4 regions of the Nostoc sp. UIC 10607 genome follow, and region 4 is predicted to be linked to each of the others. Evidence: predicted binding sites of a transcription regulator. Region 4 holds the regulator's gene; each other region holds the start of a gene.

Region 1 (3,154 bases), on a different contig from region 4:
ATATCACTAGCATTTTATGGGATGCCTGCCGTGTGCAAGCACGTCCGCGCTTGGATGAACTCGCCCAGCGAATTGAGCCATCTGGTGATTGGGAGGACTTAGTATTACCAGAGGCACAGAAACAAGTTCTCCGGGAAATTGCAGCTCATGTGCGTCAACGGAGTACTGTATATAACAATTGGGGGTTTGCTGCGAAGAGTGCGCGAGGATTGGGAATCAGCGCTTTATTTGCAGGTGCTAGCGGCACTGGTAAAACCTTGGGAGCAGAAGTGCTGGCCCATAAATTGCGCCTCGACCTTTATCGCATTGATTTATCGTCGGTAGTCAGCAAATATATTGGCGAGACAGAGAAGAATTTGCGCCGGGTATTTGATGCTGCTGAACAAGGCGGGGTAATTTTGTTATTTGATGAAGCTGACGCTTTATTTGGCAAACGGAGTGAGGTTAAAGATGCCCGCGATCGCTACGCAAACATCGAAGTTAGCTACCTATTGCAACGGATGGAAAGCTACCCAGGTTTAGCAGTCCTGACTACGAACTTGAAGAGTGCAATTGATACAGCCTTTCTGCGGCGCATTCGCTTTGTAGTGCAGTTCCCCTTCCCGGATACAACGCAACGAGCCGAGATTTGGCGACGCGTCTTTCCAACCGACACACCAACCGCAGATTTAGATGCTCTGCAACTAGCACGACTTAATGTCGCTGGGGGTAATATCCGTAACATAGCCTTAAATGCAGCTTTCCTCGCTGCCGATGCTGGGGAACCAGTGCAGATGAAACACGTGTTGCGGGCTGCTCAGACAGAATATACCAAATTAGAGAAGCCTTTAACTGAGGCGGAAGTTGGGGGGTGGATGTGAAAGAGGCAGGAGGCAGAAACTCTTTATATGTGATGCGTGAGTCCTGCGTTTTGTACCTTACTTAAAAAGCAAGCTGCTGTAAGTGAAGAGTTGTAGTCAGTGTGAGTGGTTCACGTTAGCAGAACTTGAAGCGGTTCTTGCCAATCTAGGTGCAACTGTGAGTGGGCATTGCCGCTATTAATGGCAATTTCTATCCAGCCGTGACTGCCAACTAAAGCTATTATATCTCCCACGTTAACATCACTGTAAGTTTCACAGCCTGGTATACTCAACCCCGCAGCCTGCACAGACCAAGTTTTGCCTTGTACGTAACTCCCTGCAATGTTGCTCACTAAGTTGCCAAAGTGGTCAATATATTGAATGCAACCCACTACACCAGTGGTTGTTTGCTTACACTCGCCTATATCCAGTTTTACCAAACTTGCTGGCTCAATTTCTTGTCCTAGCTGTTTGAGGGAGACACCACTAGCAAGATTAGCTCCCACTGGTGCAAAGATATCTCTACCGTGAAAAGTTTTGCTTGGTTGAGGAGTTTGCCAATAGTTAAGATTTGTGAGTTCGACGGCTGCGATCGCAGGACTTTGACTAAGTACCCCGCTAAAGATACCATTATCTGGGCCTACCAAAAACCCTTGAGCAAATTCTACTGCGATCGCTCGTCGCTTGCTTCCCACACCCGGATCTACTACTGCCACATGCACTGTGCCAACGGGGAAATAGGGACAAGCATTCATCAGGGAAAACCTGGCTGCGGCTATGTCTTGCGGTGGAATTTGGTGCGTTAAGTCTACCACCGTCAGTCTGGGGTTAATTTGGGCTATGACACCCTTCATTATGCCTACATAAACATCGCGATCGCCGAAATCACTCAGTAAAGTCACGAGTGGTTGTTGACCTATCTGCTTTTTAGACATATTTTTGCTAAAATCTACATTAATTCAGAAATTTCTGTAGCAACAGCTACAAAATATATGCTATGTTAAGAATACCAGACATAAAGCAAAAAATTAAAGAAGGTAATCATTATGAATCAAGGTAGACTACAAAGTGTCAGGAAAGCACAAGAAACTCACAGAGAGAATATTCAAAAAAGCCTAGAGCATCGCTTGCAAGTAGCCAGAGCAAAGGGCGACGAACAACTGATTCGTCAACTAGAAGCTGAAATGAGGTATTCCAGCTAAATCAAGTTTTCATTGTTCTTAGTTTGTTGTGTAACCCGCTATAGCGGGTTTTTTGTTTTTAGGAGGTTTTTTAGTAATTTCTCTCTTACAACGTTTTAACTAACCCAGTTGCATATAGAAAACAAAACTGTGATCGCGGCGATAACCAAATGTCACCAGACCGAAGAGTTTTGCGATCGCTCTGGAGTATACACCTCCTTTAGTTGACTGTTGTCTAAAAACTGTATTCAAAAATACAGTTTTTGGACACTAGCTCAAGCCACTTCCCGTAGCTGTGACGGTAGACTCACCTCTGGAAATGAAAGTGAGAGTTGTTCGGCTTGAGGTACTGCGGCCTGTTCTAAAACTTGAACTTCGATATTCACGCTCACCAGATAACTGCCTGTATCAGCACCAACCGCTTCAGCAATTAATTTAGCAATGTCTGGGCGTTTAGCAGTCAGCGGGTCACGTAAAATACACCGATCCCATTCATGCTTGGCAGTCGGATTGAGGTTGAGAATGTAATGCTTCATCATCGAACTAACCCTTGAATCCATCTTCCAGAAGGTTTTCACAGAGCCGTTATGCATTTAACTAGGCTTTGTGGACGCTATCTTTATTATAGTATATTTGTACTAAAATGGGTGATATCTGAGTGAAAAACTGGGGGATACAGACCATTACTAGGAGCGCACAAGTGAGCGTTAGCCATATTCTTGTGCTACATCCCATTTTTTTAGGGGCTGTGTTTTAATTCAGAGGGGAATAATCAAACCGCTTCGTAAAGTCATTTCGTTCTACTTATATACCAACTTATATACCAACAACTCTTTATCAAAGCGCGATGCCGTTCACGGAGCATCTCGTAGAGAAGGCGGGAAAAGCCAACGCCACATTTATTTATTCCCTTATTCTCAATCAAATTTGGTAGCGGGTGTGAATTCCAAATTTACAATTCAAGAAAATCTGTCCATAGGTAATTTCTAACATCAAGCTATTGCAACTAAGCTTACAAAGTAACGCCTAATTTTTATATAAATCGCTATATGGTAGATATCTATATTATTGAGCTATTTGTGATTGGTCTGCTTCTGCTAATGGTCACATTAGGGTCAGGTTGGATTTCTCGCT
Region 2 (3,154 bases), on a different contig from region 4:
GAGCTTGGGTAGGGGTACAGTATTTTGTGCCCCTAAAACTCGCAAACTCGTCCCACAACTTCACAGGCGTGGGTAATTATTTGGTATTTACGCAATGGATATCTAGTCTAAGTAGGTTTATATACGTTACTCACTTAGCAGTAGCACTGTATACTGACTACAAGGATTGTAGACCGTACCCTAAGGCATTTTTTTAGCCATTCACTAACCATGAAACTTGAGGATATATATCAATTCTTTGAGAATCCTCCGCCAACTTACCTTTGTCAGGAAGTAGCAGTTTGTTACATACTGTCTGTTTTGTTACAAGGTGAATCTTACGGAACCGAGTTGATTGAGCAATTAGAAACTGAATATCCCACCTCTAGGCTTTCGGATACCGTACTTTATAGTGCAATCAAATTTCTGGAAGACCAAAAGGCAATCACTGGATATTGGAAGAAACTGGAAGGACGAGGACGCCCCAGGCGGATGTACCAAGTTTCTCCAGAGTGGCAAGTTCAAGCGCAGGATTTAGCTTTTCTTTGGCAAGATTACATCAACAGGAGGACAAAGTAACGAATAATTGATATTGATAATGAATAAGTCTCCTCCAGTCAAACAGTAACAATTAGTTATGGATACTGCTATTCTGCCATCTACGTTCCTGCTAACCTTGTTGTTATCGGTTGGGCTGTTTTTCTTTATTCGTGCCTCGACTAAAGACCGCATAGAAACAGCGCAAATGGTATCTGAGCAAGACGAAGCTGCTTTAATGTCTCAATTAAAAGATTATTTTCGCTCGCGGTCTTACCGAGTGGCAGCGGTAGACCGAGAACAAAACAAAGTGACTTTTGAAGGTAATGTTCGCCCCAGTTGGTTCTTAGCTATATTTTTAACTCTGCTGGCAGCTACTGGTATTATTTGTCTATCTCTGGTCGTATACCTGCTTTTTCCTAAGCTCAGTAGCTTTATTTTGGCTATGGTACTGCTGTCGCCTTTAAGTGGTCTATTTTATTGGAAAAAATCTGGAAGACTTGAGAAGGTGTCGCTCAAAGTAGAAACAACTCAGAGCGAACAAACCTCCTCAAGTAAGATCACTGTAGTTGGCCATCGAGATGAACTTAGTGAGTTACAGAGGACTCTACATCTCAAGGCTGTTGAATAATTGTTGGTTTTTATGACCATCTATTAACTATGATATGCAGACTTCTGACCTGACCTACTCTTTAGGCAATGGAAAGTAGGAAGGAGGAAATCAAGACTTCTGCTTTGTCAGTTTTCCCCACAACTTTTGTCGTGGGGAAAAATTTAAATTCATTAACTTAAATTCGTTGACAGAGCTTGGTTAACAATTTACGGCATAAGAGCGCAACTTCACTAGCGCTTTTGGATGCGCTTGGCTCTATACCCACTCCCTTCTGCATCATCAAAATAGTATCAACCCATGCAACATAGCGTGGTTTGAGACAAGTTGACTTTCCAACTACCTGGACTAGCCTTAAAAAGCAAATCAGCTCCAAACTAAAAAAAAATTAAATTCTGCATAAACTTAGCAATTTTGCCAGTTAATGTTAGTCAGGAGCCACATTCAATGCGTAAGATGACCATTTATAGTTCACCGACTAGCTAAAGCAAGAGGTTCTTGACCTGGCGAAGGTTCTAACACCCTCAAGCTAGGAAACAAGAAATGATTTTCCTCTACGTATTGAGCACCAAACAGTCCCTTTTCTGCCCAGAAATAACGGTCTGTGGTGTGTTCATTTCGCTTTACGAGTAGCAAAGCCGGTGGCAAAATACCTTCAGCTTGAATGAATCTTCTCGCTGCTGTCACAGGCTTTTCTTCGCCACTTTCGATGCTATATTGAGGCACATGTTCCAAAATGCGTCGTCCTTCCTGACGACGACGACTCTTCCTTTTGCGTCTCCTTGCCAATCTATTGTCCTCCTCTTTCAAGCTATAGATTGTAGTGATAGCTACAAAATCCGTCGTCATTATATAAGTTCTAGTTCAAAATATCAATAGTTTTTAACCTTTTAATGTAAGAAAATTAATATCTTTGGAGATAGGGAAAAGAAAATCACCAAAGGATATAATCCCTTGGTACAAACCATCGCTAAGAAAATTTTAGTTAAGCTTTATTAAATGAGTGAGGTAAAAATTAAGTATCCTCTCTTACATCATGCCTCAAAATCTGTAATCTTGAGCAAGAGCTAAAAAATGTTAATGTCTGCCAGTTCCGATTTTCTTGCTCTATGTCGAGAGCAAATAGCGCTGCTAACCCAAGGGCTGGGAGCAACTTTAAGTATTGTGTACCTGACACAAGAATTGGTAGAGACTCCCTCAGGTGAGGCAAAACTGATTCCTGTAGTGATTTACCCGGAAACAGCATTATTACCGCCAGGGAAGGAGACTGCTGAAGCGACTGTACACAATCAACTTCAAGTTGGAAATGTGTTTATATTACCTAATCATCAGAGAAGGTTATTGACAACAGGATCAGAATCTCCAACCTCGTCACCAGAGTCTGAGATCCCAAATGCATCTCAACCCCATCTAAAAGAAGAATACTTACTTAGTGGTAATCAAATTGTTTTACCTCTGATTTATGAGGGTGTGATGATGGGGTTACTGGTGACAGGTAGGGAAGACCGGGCATGGAATGAACATGAGGAAAGTCAGATTCAACGGATAGCCCAAACATTAGCGATCGCTTGTATTTTAGATCAGCGGCGAGCATGGTTTGAGCAGCAGTTGCATGAACAACAAATTCTCCAAGAAAAACAACGGGATTTGCTGGATAACCTGTTGCATCAGTTTCGTAACCCCTTAACAGCGTTGCGGACTTTTGGCAAACTGCTATTGAAACGACTCAGCCCAGCAGACGCTAACCGGGATGTAGCAACTAGTATTGTGCGGGAAAGCGATCGCCTCCAAGAATTGCTGCAACAATTTGATCAAGTAATTGACTTGACAGAGGCAGATTTAGCACCACTACATCTCCCTGAACATGAAGTATTTGTAGAAGCAACTATCCAAAAAGATGCTAAACCGCCGCTACTATTACCGGGAACGGGAGATAAAGCAGTTGACTGCTCGTTAGCAGATATATTAGAACCATTATTAATATCAGCCAAAGCGATCGCCCAAGAGCGAAAGCTAAAACTAATAACT
Region 3 (3,154 bases), on a different contig from region 4:
GATAGCAACGATCGCATCACCAGCCTCAAAGCCAATCTCTGCGGCTATTGAGTCTGGAAGAACCTTGGTAATTCGAGCAGGATTAATGGTAGTCATGGGGGATTCGCTAAACAGGGTATGGGGCATCGGGCATTAGTCATTTACTTTGGACTAATGACCAATGACTAATGACTATTATGGAATTATCCTTTCCAACCTGCTGCGATCGCAGCTAAAATCGCACTGCCGAATGCTAATCTATACCAAACAAAAACCAAAGTGTTTTTGGTTTGTAAGTACTTGATCAAGAATGCAATTGATAGGTAGGAAAAAATAAACGTTGAAATAATCCCTACAATTAACAGTCCAACAATGTTATCTGGTAACTGTTGGGCTTGAAATAACTTGAATATTTTCAAACTCTTATACAGCGTAGCAATGGTAAGAGTTGGAAACCCTAACAAAAAGGAGAATTTCGCTGCTGTATCGCGTTCTAATCCTAAAAATAAGGCAGTCGTCAACGTCGATCCAGAACGAGAAACGCCTGGAATTAAAGCAAGAGTTTGTCCTAATCCAACTAAAATACCATCCCGAATTTGCAATGAATTGAAATCTCGCTTGCGAGTGCCAATTTTTTCTGCTAAACCTAGTAAAAGCGCCATAACAATTGACATAATGGCAATAATTAATGCACTCTCTGGAAGAATATCTTTCAAAAGAAAACCGACAATTAAAGCAGGCATTGTTCCTACTAAAATACCTACAAGAATTTTCCATTCTTCACGTTGCCAGTCTTTCTCTTTTAGTGCTTCGATCCCACCTTTGACAATACTATAAATCAGCGACCAAAAATATCCCAGAATTGCTATAACGCTACCAAATTGAATTGCATCAACAAAATCTTTAGAACCTAGCTCTTTCCAACCAAATACCTTTGTCACAATCAGAAGATGTGCAGTGCTGCTAATTGGCAGAAACTCTGTAATACCTTGGACAATACCCAAAATAAAAGCTTGAATAAACTCCATATGTAATTAGTACCTTTTTCTTGTTCTACACATCATTGTTTAGCTGATGATGTTGCTTTATATACTCTCCACTGCACCCAATCTTGTAGAAAATTCAACTTTACTGATTAATAACATCATCAAAGACGCTGGCCATGTTCTTATACCCACCTCAATAAGTCAACGAAATTTTGGTAATTCATCAAACTTTAATATTTAACGGACTGATGCTATTGACTTTTTAACCTTTAAATTGCACCCCTCACCTCTTTGTAGTCTTTCATTTACAAGGAACTACAGAGGAGTTCTATACGTAGTGGAAATTTAGGGAATTAGTCTGGCGGAGAATGTTTTGTTTAGTTTGCGCCAGTACTCCCTGAAATTTCAGTATAATTACAATGCCCTAGGGGGGGATTTTAAAATGTGATATCTTAAATAAGATAAAGTTTAGTAACAAATATTAAAAACTTTGATTAATAATACACTGTCCTCCTACACTGCTTCTACCCCTTCTATTGATACCGAGTTGGATTTAGCTGATACTGGGCAGAATGGTATCAGGCAATTGGAATCTACACTTTCCTCTTCTCCCTCTCTTCCCTTATCTATTTCTGCCCGACAAACTTGGTTAGTGTTTGCGGCGGCGGTGTTTTTAGTAACAGTACCAGTATTTGTAGAAGCACCAATAGTGCGATCGCTACCAAGTCTCAGTTTAGCGCTGGCAGCGTTTTGGGTGTGGCTAAGTTTTACCTTAATGTCACGTCCTGCAACTTATGTATGGGGGGATTTGCTCTTAGGATTTAGCTGGAGTTGGTTAGCAGGAGCGATTTACTGGGGCTGGTTACGTTGGGAACCTGTATGGCATCTGCCAGTGGAGTCTATAGGATTACCGTTTGCTTGCTGGTGTTTGGCGAAGAATTGGGGCAAGGTAGGTAACTGGTTTTATTTAGGTTCTTTACTAGGTACAGTCTTAACCGACGTATATTTTTATTTAGCAGACTTGATGCCCTATTGGCGGCAAATTATGAGAGTAGATGCAGATGGCGCACCACAAATCTTGCAAAATGCTCTCATGCAAGTACAAGCGCCTTGGGGACAAAGTTGGGCCATAGTTCTCGCCTTAGTCTTGTTGACAGTCGGGATTTTACCTTTAGGTCTAAAGCAAAGACACTGGTATGCCTTTAGTGGCGCGGTTTTAAGCACAATTTTGGTAGACAGCCTATTTTTGTTAGCTGCGATCGCAGCTTGAAGAAGGCAGGAGACCGGAGGTTGTAATGATCGTGTAGGCTTCTCTTACCGAAACTTTTTCCAGCCCAGTCTACGGCACATCAAGAATGATGCTGTAGATAATTAATTTGTTAAGAAATATTACATAATAGCCTATCACCATCAAGTCTTTTTGCTAGGGTTTTCGGTATTAGACATCGCACGGTTTTGTGTATGCTTGGGAAGTAGAATCAGCTACCCTGAAAAGATTTCGTCTAGCTGGGAATGCTACCGGGATCATTGATAAAAGTCTATTGCAGTTATGCAAGCACTCTTACCATGATGAAAATTTTTGGCAAAAGTACAGTCAAACCTAGTAACGGTAAATATTGTGGATATTAATACGCTGTATATTAGTTTCTGATGACTGCTGTGTTGATTAAGCTATCAGGTTTTGTCCTTTGTCTTTGGCACTCTGACTAATGACTAATGACTGCTGACGGCTGTTAGCTTAAAACTTTTATTTCTGTTTGATGGAAAGAGGTAGAAAATCGTGAAAGGATTGGCGCGTTTATTAACAGTGTTTAGTTTGTTACTTAGTTGCTGGGGATGGCTGGGAACAACTCAGATAGCCCAAGCTGCTAGTTTCAACAGTTTTGCTTTTCCTCAAGTCCCGATTCTGGCAATTGAGCGGCAAAATCGGGCAGATGCAAAGCTAGGAACGGAATTTGGTAAAAAAATTGATTTGAATAATACCAACGTCCGAGCTTTTCAACAGTATCCAGGGCTTTATCCCACCCTGGCGAAGAAAATCATCACGAATGCTCCCTACCAAAAAGTAGAGGATGTATTGGATCTTCCAGGATTGAGCGATCGCCAGAAACAAACCCTGCAAGCCAACTTGGATAAGTTCACGGTGACAGAACTAGAGCCTGCCTTCAATGAGGGAGACGATCGCTTTA
Region 4 (3,154 bases):
CTGTTCAATATGTTTAAATCTTACTAATAACAGTGTGCAAATACTTTTTTAAGTACTAAAAATAATTTGTCCGTTGACTATTGCCACTAATCTTACTCTCAAGGGTCCAGCTGTATAAGTGTCCTCTGCTGCGATCGCTTTGATCTCCAAGGGTTGATTATACTGTCTTAATTGATTGACAAAGCGTAAAAAAGTCCCGTCTACTTGGACATTTTCGACAATTCCGGCGTTACGGGCCCGAAATTGGGAAGCAGAAATCAGTATTTCCAACCGCTGCTGTAACTGATAGGATGTCATGGTTTTGGAATCGGTAGTAGTTGTGGCTAGCACCGCGCCTCCCGAAAAAACCAATTGATTCCGGGCTGTATCGGCGAAAAATTCTATCTGCTTTTCTCCTCTGACATAATTACCAGCGGAAAAAATTCGCACCACGTATTCTTGACCATCCTCAATCTGCTTGCTCAATTTCTCAACCCTCTCCTGAGTGAAGCGTATTAGCTCTGCATTTGCAGGATTTGCACCAGGTTCACTCAATTCCAGGTTGGCGTTGCGATTGGCTTCTTGTAAAAGTTGTACCACTGCCTGACGGGCAGCATTCGGTTGGGTCACACGAACTACACCAGCAGACAGAACTTGACCGCGAACTAAAGCTAGCTTACCCAGACGCAGGTCGCGGTAGGACTGATAATATTTTTCTAACCTTGCAACTTCCAGTTCTAGTTGCTCCTGTTGTCCTTCCAATTCTTTGAGGCGAGATTCCCGTTTGGCAATTACTTGCTCTCGCGCTGCAACTTCTAGATTACGCTTTTGAATTAGTTGATCCAGTTGGGCGATTTTTCGATCGCGCTGTTCTACAGCTTCTTGGCGGTTAGCGAGTTCGCGATCGCGTTTTTCAATAGCTGCTTTGGCTTCATCAATAGCTTTTTTAGCTTCAGCGTAAAGTCTTTGACGTTCTGTCTTCAGTAGTTCAACTGCCGCCTGTAGCTCCTTTCTCTGATTGTAAACGCTTTGCAATTCAGCTATAGCTTTTTGGTACTGAGTTACAACTTGTTCTAGCTGACCTTGAGTGCGTTGGAGTTGAGTTTGAGTTTGGGCTTGTTGACTAATGGTGCGGTTCAATTGAGCTTGTGTTTGGCGTTGTTTGGCATTCGCCGCCTGCAAAGATTGATTGATTACCTGCAATTCTTGTTGTGCTTTTGCTTGGGCAATTCTTGCTTGATTTAGCTCACTCTCTACCTGACTTTTCTGAGCTTCTGCGGTTTTTAGCTGTTCCCGCTTCTGCCTGAGGTCTGTTTGAATATCTTCTAATTCAAAGACTCCTTTTCGCAAGCCTTCGTCGGCAGCGAATAAAATTCCTAAGGTTGATGCTGAAATCAAACCGCCCGTAAAAATAGTTACCAGTACAGCAGTATTTTTCGGACGAAGGTTAAAAAGTGAGAGGCGGGCTTTGCCAACTCGTGTGCCGATGCGATCGCCCACGGTTGCAATTACGCCTCCCAAGATTAAAATTGCTGCGATGAGGATGTATCCGGTGGTCATCTTTAGCTACCGAAATCCTTCCAGATACAGCCTACTACTTTTAAGCATTGTCTGGAAAGAAGTGGAAATTGGCAATAGCTGAAATTACTCAATTTTTAGATTTACCTCTAGCTATTGGTGTCATTTTTGAAAATAGAACACGCGCCGATTCCCCTTTCTCCAATTGCATTTATGTGAATTGCCTACTTAAGGTAACAGGTTTATGCACAGTAATCTTCTTTTTGTGGATAGAAATCATCTTTTTTTCACGCAAATCCCCTAGTAGCCTAGTAACAGTAACACGAGTCGAACCAATTGCTTCTGCGATCGCTTGATGAGATAACTTCAGATCAATTGTGATCCCATCTGCACAAGGAACGCCAAAATCCCGACAAAGAATTAGCAAAAAACTCACCAACCGAGAACCCATATCTCGGTGAGCGAGAGTTTCAATCATCATCTCCGTTTGTAAAATGCGCGAAGACAGACCTCGCAGCATTAACATTGATAATTCTGGATTTTCCTTGAGTGCTTGCTCCACTTGTTCAATTGGTGCTGACAGTAATTCCACAGGGGTAAATGCAACCGCATGGTAAAACCTATCCGACTTATTTCCCGTCAGCAATGACAAAACACCAAAAACACTATTTTCCCGTAGCAACGCTACCGTTATTTCCTCTCCTGCCTCGTACACCCTGGAAAGTTTAACAGCACCTTTCAAAAGAAAATAAACTCGTTCGGCAGGATCGCCAGGAAAAAAGATCGTTTTATTGCGTTCAAACGTTTCCACAACTGGCGGAAACGCCCCGGTCGCCATCTGACGAAATACATTTGCTAGGGCTTTATCTTGTGTCACGATCATCTCCCTTCCCCTACCCAATGCCGGAAAAACAAAAACTGATTACCTAAGAATACACCCGAAAAATGAATATAGCACCGTCAACCTTTTTGTACTTTCCTATACTCAAACTAATCTCTTCATAACTCTTTGTTTATAATGATACATAATTGTTGATCCTTTCAGCTACTAATTGTTGATAAGTACTTCCAATAGCTGCATTCAAAAGGTTTTTTGAAGAACAAATAAAGTTATTTTGAGAATATCTTTAGAAAAAATCAAGATTTTTGTCACAGCAAACACTCTTACCAATATTCATTTTTGCAAATCCTGTGTAAAACAAAGACAAACTAGCCTCAGATTCTAGTATGCTCCTAATGATCGATCGCATTAACAATTTCTATGCTGAATCTGACTGGAAAAAATGCTCTTGTTACAGGTATTGCCAATAACCGCTCGATCGCCTGGGGCATCGCCCAACAGCTCCATAAAGCCGGAGCAAACCTGGGTATTACCTACCTGCCGGATGAACGCGGCAAAATGGAGAAAAAAGTTGCGGAGTTGGTAGAACCCCTCAACCCCAGCTTATTTCTTCCCTGTAATGTCCAAAATGATGAACAGATTCAATCTACCTTTGAAACAATCCGCAATCAGTGGGGAAAGCTAGACATCCTCATCCATTGTCTTGCCTTTGCTAGCAAAGACGATTTGAGTGGAGATTTTAGCCAAACCTCTCGTTCTGGCTTCAACACCGCCTTAGAAATTAGTACCTACTCGCTGGTGCAGTTAAGTGGTGCA

Evidence for each region. The regulator NtcA, encoded in region 4, controls nitrogen genes in cyanobacteria. The targets are predictions, from matches to a motif close to TNTGTANNNNNNNNTACANA.
Region 1: the regulator NtcA is predicted to act here: its motif matches at 1,808-1,827, upstream of ACEYW6_RS10880 (S-adenosyl-l-methionine hydroxide adenosyltransferase family protein).
Region 2: the regulator NtcA is predicted to act here: its motif matches at 1,944-1,963, upstream of ACEYW6_RS08490 (DUF3155 domain-containing protein).
Region 3: the regulator NtcA is predicted to act here: its motif matches at 1,434-1,453, upstream of ACEYW6_RS21550 (DUF3120 domain-containing protein).

The regions. Positions count from the first base shown of each region.
Region 1 is NZ_JBIQNW010000009.1:35,472-38,625, reverse strand. Features, by position in the region: gene ACEYW6_RS10885 (ATP-binding protein) at 1-860, shown strand, start outside; gene ACEYW6_RS10880 (S-adenosyl-l-methionine hydroxide adenosyltransferase family protein) at 971-1,774, opposite strand; gene ACEYW6_RS10875 (hypothetical protein) at 1,886-2,041, shown strand; gene ACEYW6_RS10870 (hypothetical protein) at 2,141-2,272, opposite strand; gene ACEYW6_RS10865 (hypothetical protein) at 2,296-2,559, opposite strand; gene ACEYW6_RS10860 (cation:proton antiporter) at 3,070-3,154, shown strand, end outside.
Region 2 is NZ_JBIQNW010000006.1:231,847-235,000, forward strand. Features, by position in the region: gene ACEYW6_RS08480 (PadR family transcriptional regulator) at 211-558, shown strand; gene ACEYW6_RS08485 (cofactor assembly of complex C subunit B) at 617-1,147, shown strand; gene ACEYW6_RS08490 (DUF3155 domain-containing protein) at 1,598-1,915, opposite strand; gene ACEYW6_RS08495 (ATP-binding protein) at 2,201-3,154, shown strand, end outside.
Region 3 is NZ_JBIQNW010000028.1:28,150-31,303, reverse strand. Features, by position in the region: gene ACEYW6_RS21560 (TIGR03279 family radical SAM protein) at 1-96, opposite strand, end outside; gene ACEYW6_RS21555 (undecaprenyl-diphosphate phosphatase) at 183-1,007, opposite strand; gene ACEYW6_RS21550 (DUF3120 domain-containing protein) at 1,456-2,235, shown strand; gene psbU (photosystem II complex extrinsic protein PsbU) at 2,746-3,154, shown strand, end outside.
Region 4 is NZ_JBIQNW010000073.1:16,537-19,690, reverse strand. Features, by position in the region: gene ACEYW6_RS31435 (DUF3084 domain-containing protein) at 49-1,539, opposite strand; gene ntcA (global nitrogen regulator NtcA) at 1,709-2,380, opposite strand; gene fabI (enoyl-ACP reductase FabI) at 2,759-3,154, shown strand, end outside.